Regions from separate parts of the Streptomyces sp. NPDC014907 genome, predicted to be linked through region 2. Evidence: riboswitches for the same ligand, from Rfam matches in the RefSeq annotation. Region 2 holds a riboswitch; the other holds the start of a gene.
The links. A riboswitch is a leader RNA that binds a small molecule or an ion and turns the genes downstream of it on or off. The one in region 2 is predicted to bind cobalamin.
Positions count from the first base shown of each region.

Region 1: another riboswitch for cobalamin. It lies ahead of ACZ3IL_RS02045 (ribonucleoside-diphosphate reductase subunit alpha); the one in region 2 lies ahead of cobN (cobaltochelatase subunit CobN).

Region 1 covers NZ_JBVHEG010000001.1:470,657-473,857, forward strand. The annotation lists gene mctP (monocarboxylate uptake permease MctP) at 1-657, shown strand, start outside; gene ACZ3IL_RS02040 (GNAT family N-acetyltransferase) at 750-1,259, shown strand; cobalamin riboswitch at 1,323-1,449, shown strand; gene ACZ3IL_RS02045 (ribonucleoside-diphosphate reductase subunit alpha) at 1,581-3,201, shown strand, end outside.
Region 2 covers NZ_JBVHEG010000003.1:363,118-366,318, forward strand. The annotation lists gene ACZ3IL_RS10820 (precorrin-8X methylmutase) at 1-510, opposite strand, end outside; gene ACZ3IL_RS10825 (cobalamin biosynthesis protein CobG) at 507-1,730, opposite strand; cobalamin riboswitch at 1,840-1,976, shown strand; gene cobN (cobaltochelatase subunit CobN) at 2,016-3,201, shown strand, end outside.

The DNA of each region.
Region 1 (3,201 bases), on a different contig from region 2:
CTCGCCATCCCGCAGCTCTTCGAGACCATGTTCCCGGACTGGTTCGCGGGCGTCGCGTTCGCCGCGATCGGCATCGGCGCGCTCGTCCCCGCCGCGATCATGTCGATCGCCGCCGCCAACCTCTTCACCAGGAACATCTACAAGGACTTCATCAAGCCGGACGCCACCCCGGCGCAGGAGACCAAGGTCTCCAAGATCGTCTCGCTCCTGGTGAAGGTCGGCGCGCTCGTCTTCGTCCTCACCATGGACAAGACGGTCGCGATCAACTTCCAGCTCCTCGGCGGCATCTGGATCCTGCAGACCTTCCCGGCCCTGGTCGGCGGCCTGTTCACCCGCTGGTTCCACCGCTGGGCGCTGCTCGCGGGCTGGGCCGTGGGCATGGTCTACGGCACGGTCGCCGCCTACGGCGTCGCCAGCCCGACCCAGAAGCACTTCGGCGGCTCCTCCGCCGAGATCCCGGGCATCGGCGAGATCGGCTACATCGGTCTCACCGCCTTCGTCCTCAACGTCCTGGTCACCGTGGTCCTCACCTTCGTCCTCAAGGCCGCCAAGGCCCCCGAGGGCGTGGACGAGACCTCGCCGTCGGACTACACGGCGGACGCCGGCGACCCGGGCGTGAAGACCGAGATGGAGGAGATCACCGCGCCGACGCGCTGATTCCGCACGCACGCGCGCGCGTGACGGGCCCGGGGGCCTCCCGTCGGGAGACCCCCGGGCCCCGTCGCGTCCCCGGCGGGCACACTGCCCCCATGGACTTCACGATCAGGGCGGTACGGCCCGAGGAGTACGAGGCGCTCGGCGAGCTGACCGGGCGCACCTATCTGGACGACGGACTGCTGGCGTACGGGGCCGAGGACTCCTACCTGGCGGTGCTGCGGGACACGGCGCGGCGGGCCCGCGAGAGCGAGGTCCTCGTCGCGGAGGACACCGGGGCCGCGCCGGGCCGGATCGTCGGCGGGGTGACCTTCGCCCGGGGCGGCACGCCGTGGGCCGACATCGCCGTGGAGGGCGAGGCCGAGTTCCGGATGCTCGTGGTCGCCCGGGAGGCCCGCGGCCGGGGCATCGGGGAGGCGCTCGTACGGGCCTGTGCCGACCGGGCGCGGGCCCTCCCGGGGTGCGCCCGGATCGTGCTCTCCACGGACTCCGTGATGACCTCCGCGCACCGGATCTACGAGCGTCTGGGCTTCGTCCGCACCCCGCACCGGGACTGGGAGCCGATCCCCGATCACCCCCTGCTCACCTACTCCTTGGAGTTCTGAGCCTCCCCACCGTCCCGAGTCGTGACACAACATGTGGGGGGTGCCGCGAGCGGTGCCCCCCACATGTATGCTCGTCCTCGCTGTCGACGCAGGGGAATCCGGCGCGAATCCGGAACTGTCCCGCAACGGTGTGCTTCGTGCGGTTTCGTCCGGAGCGAGTCCGAGCACCTGCGACCAGCGCGCCCGGTCCGTCCGTTCCGGGTGCCTACAGACGTCCGGGCCTCGCGGAGTGGGCCGGTGGACGCGGCGCGTCGTGCCTGGACGCCCGCCCGCCCGCCTTCCCTCCCCGCGGCCCCGAGCCGAGCGAGGGAGAGCCCCCACGTGACCATCGCGCCCGCCGATCCGGCTTCGGCCGAGGCTTCCGCGGTCGAGAGCGACGGACCCGGGACCGTGCTGCTGCGGACCCTGACCGACCTCACCGCCGATCTCCCCGACACCGACCCCGGCAAGGTCGCCGCCGCCGCGCTCCGCGGCCGCAGCGCCGCGTCGGACGAGGCGGAGCTGCGCGAGCTGGCCACCGAGGCGGCCGCCGGCCTCATCGCCGAGGACCCCGCCTACTCCCGGCTCGCCGCCCGGCTCCTCACCATCACCATCGCGGACGAGGCCGCCTCCCAGGGCTCCGCCGTCTTCTCCGCCTCCGTGGCCGTCGGCCACCGCGAGGGCCTGATCGCGGACCGCACCGCCGGGTTCGTCGCGCTGCACGCCGACCGGCTCGACGCGACGATCGACCCGGCCGGCGACGACCGCTTCGGCTACTTCGGCCTGCGCACCCTCTACTCGCGCTACCTGCTGCGCCACCCGATCACCCGCAAGGTGATCGAGACCCCCCAGCACTTCATGCTGCGCGTCGCCTGCGGCCTGGCCGAGGACGAGAGCGTCCGCGCGCTCGACGAAGTGGCCGCGCTGTACGGCCTGATGAGCCGGCTCGACTACCTGCCGTCCTCGCCGACGCTCTTCAACTCCGGCACCCGTCACCCGCAGATGTCCTCCTGCTACCTCCTGGACTCTCCGCAGGACGAGCTGGACTCCATCTACGACCGCTACCACCAGGTCGCGCGCCTCTCGAAGCACGCGGGCGGCATCGGCCTCTCGTACTCCCGCGTCCGCGCCCGCGGTTCCCTGATCCGGGGCACCAACGGGCACTCGAACGGCATCGTGCCGTTCCTGAAGACCCTGGACGCCTCCGTCGCGGCCGTGAACCAGGGCGGCCGCCGCAAGGGCGCCGCCGCCGTCTACCTGGAGACCTGGCACGCGGACATCGAGGAGTTCCTGGAGCTCCGCGACAACACGGGCGAGGACCAGCGCCGCACGCACAACCTCAACCTGGCGCACTGGGTCCCGGACGAGTTCATGCGCCGCGTGAACGCCGACGCCGAGTGGTCGCTGTTCTCCCCGTCGGACGTGCCCGAGCTGGTCGACCTGTGGGGCGACGAGTTCGACGCCGCCTACCGCCGGGCCGAGGCGGCCGGCCTGGCCCGCAAGACGATGCCGGCCCGCGACCTGTACGGCCGGATGATGCGGACCCTGGCCCAGACCGGCAACGGCTGGATGACCTTCAAGGACGCCTCGAACCGGACGGCCAACCAGACCGCCGAGCCCGGCCACACCGTCCACTCCTCCAACCTCTGCACGGAGATCCTGGAGGTCACCGACGACGGCGAGACCGCGGTCTGCAACCTGGGCTCGGTCAACCTCGGCGCGTTCGTGCGGGACGGCGGCATCGACTGGGAGCGCCTGGACGCGACCGTCCGCACGGCCGTCACCTTCCTCGACCGGGTCGTCGACATCAACTTCTACCCGACCGAGCAGGCGGGCCGCTCCAACTCCCGCTGGCGTCCGGTCGGCCTGGGCGCCATGGGCCTCCAGGACGTCTTCTTCCAGCTGCGGATGCCCTTCGACTCCCCGGAGGCGCGGGCGCTCTCCACCCGGATCGCGGAGCGGA
Region 2 (3,201 bases):
GAACCCGACCGGTATGCCGAGGACGGCGGCCGGCCTCCCCGCGCCCTTCGCGACCATCTCCAGGAGGTGGAAGAGGGCGGTGGGCGCGTTGCCGATGGCGACGACGGAGCCTTCGAGGCGGTCGCGCCACAGTTCGAGGGCGGCGGCGGAGCGGGTGGTGCCCAGCTCGGCGGCGAGGCCCGGCACGGCCGGGTCGGAGAGGGTGCAGACCACGTCGTTGCCGGCGGGCAGCCGCTTGCGGGTGACGCCGCTGGCGACCATCTGCGCGTCGCACAGGACCGGCGCGCCGGCCCGGAGCGCGGCGCGGGCGCTCGCGACGACGCCCGGCGAGTACGCGATGTCCTGGACGAGGTCGGTCATGCCGCAGGCGTGGATCATCCGGACCGCCACCTGGGCGACGTCGGCGGGCAGGCCCGTGAGATCCGCCTCGGCGCGGATCGTGGCAAAGGACCGGCGGTAGATCTCCGTCCCGTCCTTCTCGTAGTCGAACATCCTGGTGCTCTCGCTCATCTCGTCGTACGGGCCGTGGTCACTGCTTCGGGCAGGGAGGTGCGGGGGGTGGGGGCGCCGTCCACCAGATAGCCGCCGCCGCCGGTGGCGAGGACGTCGACCCAGGTGCCGTGCGGGTGGCCGCAGCGGCGCTCGCACCCGGAGTAGTGGACGGGCAGGCCGGGGGCTCCCGGCACGGCGTCCGCCCGTACGTCCGCGAGGGACTTGGCGCAGCCGGGCCGCCCGGTGCAGGCGCTGACGCCGGCCCAGGGGGAGCCGGGGCGGGTGATCAGGCCGTGCGCGTCGAGTCCGGGCAGCCGGCCGGCCCCGGCGCCGGTGACGACGGCCCCGCGCCAGGGCGTGAGCCGCACCTCGCCGGCGGGCAGCAGGGCCCGCAGCTGGGCGGCGGTGAGGCGGCCGAGGGGGGCGAGGACGTGGAGGGCGGTCCCGCCGAGGGGGCCGGGGGCGGGGGGCGCCCCCCGGGGCAGGACCGGTTCCCGTACGTCCTCCGCCGCGATCCCGGCCTCCGCGAGCGCTCCCCGCACGTCCACGCCGTGCCCCTCCGGCAGTTCGCGGACGCGCCAGGCGCCCGTACCGGCGCCGCGGGCGGCGGTCAGGAAGGCGCGGGCGGCGGCGAGCGCGGCGCGCGGGGCGTCGGGGGCGGCGACGCGGACGGCCCGCGCGCCGGTGTGCAGGAGCGCGCCCTCCGGGTCCGCTGCGACCAAGGTCACATCCCCGCCGAGGCCGGTGACGTCGCCCCGGCCGTCGTCGAGGACGAAGAGGAAGCGGCCCGAGAGCGCGGCGGCCCAGGGCGCGGCGCAGAGCAGGCGGTCCAGTTCGCGGGCCCACAACTGCACGTCGGCGGCGCCGAGTCCGTCGAGGCCGGCGACCGGGGAGGCCACGATGTTGCGGACGCGTTCGTGGGTGGGGGAGGGCAGCAGGCCCGCCTCCGTCAGGAGCGGCGCCAGCTCCGCCCCGCAGCCGTCCGCCAGGCCGCGCAGCTCCGCGTTGCCGCGCGAGGTGACGCTGATCCGCCCGTCGCCCAGGGTCTCCGCCGCGTGCGCCAGGACCTCGACCTGATCGGGCGTCAGGCGGCCTGCGGGCAGCCGCAGTCGGGCGAGGAACCCGTCGTCGGCGGAGTGCAGGCGCAGGGCCCCGGGGCAGGCGTCGCCGCGGTCCCGTACGCGGGGTGCGCCGGGGGCGGGCGGCGGGGGCGGGGTGGGCGGCATGGCGGCGAGCATACCCACGGGGAACCGGCGGCCGGCGGGGTGCGACCGGTCCGGCTCCCGGGCTTCCGGGCCGGTGTGATCCGCCCGACCCTCCCGTTCCCTCCGGCCTCCGGAGCGCACGATCTAGGATGCAAGCGGCATGGGGTCCCAGGACCCCGGGGAGGAAGCCCGGTGAGATTCCGGCGCGGTCCCGCCACTGTGAGCCGGCCCGGCACCCCGGGGCGGTGAGTCAGGAACTCCCGCCGTCCACACGACCACCCGGGGCGCGGACAACCCCGAGGAAGGCCTGCGCTCGCCATGCTCCTGCTGCTGTCGCACTCCGACACCGACCTGCTCAGCGCCCGCGCGGCCGGCGGCCCGGTCGCCTACCGGTTCGCCAACCCGTCCCGGCTCCCGCTCGCCGACCTCCCCGGCCTCCTCGACGGCGCCGACCTCGTCGTCGTCCGGCTCCTCGGCGGGCTCCGCTCCTGGGAGGACGGGCTCGACGCGATCCGCGCCGCCGGGAAGCCGGTGGTCGTCCTCAGCGGCGAACAGGCGCCCGACGCCCAGCTGATGGAGGCCTCCACCGTGCCCGTCGGCGTCGCCACCGAGGCGCACGCCTACCTGGCGCACGGCGGCCCCGCCAACCTGGAACAGCTGGCCCGCTTCCTCTCCGACACCGTCCTGCTCACCGGCCACGGCTTCGAGGCCCCGGCCGCCGCCCCCACCTGGGGCCCGCTGGCGCGCACCCCCCGGACGACCGGCGGTCCGACGGTCGCCGTGCTCTACTACCGCGCCCACCACATGAGCGGGAACACCGCGTTCGTCGACGCGCTCTGCGAGGCCGTCGAGGACGCCGGGGCCCAGGCCCTCCCGCTGTACGTGGCCTCCCTGCGCGCCCCCGAGCCGGAACTGCTCGACACCCTCCGCACCGCCGACGCGATCGTCACCACCGTCCTCGCGGCGGGCGGCACCAGGCCCGCCGAGGCGCAGGCCGGCGGCGACGAGGAGGCCTGGGACGCGGGGGCGCTCGCCGCGCTCGACGTGCCGGTCCTCCAGGCCCTGTGCCTGACCGGTTCGCGGTCCGCGTGGGAGGAGAACGACGAGGGCCTCTCCCCGCTGGACGCCGCCAGCCAGGTCGCCGTGCCCGAGTTCGACGGGCGCCTCATCACCGTCCCGTTCTCCTTCAAGGAGATCGACGAGGACGGCCTGCCCGCGTACGTCGCGGACGCCGAGCGCGCGGCCCGCGTCGCCGGGATCGCCGTCCGGCACGCCCGGCTCCGCCACATCCCGAACGCCGGGAAGAAGCTGGCGCTCGTCCTCTCCGCGTACCCGACGAAGCACTCCCGCATCGGCAACGCGGTCGGCCTCGACACCCCCGCCTCCGCCGTCGCGCTCCTGCGCCGCCTGATCGCCGAGGGCTACGACTTCGGGCCCGTCGAGGACCTCCCCGGCGTGGTCTCCGGCGACGGCGACGAGCTGATCTACGCCCTCATCGAGGCCG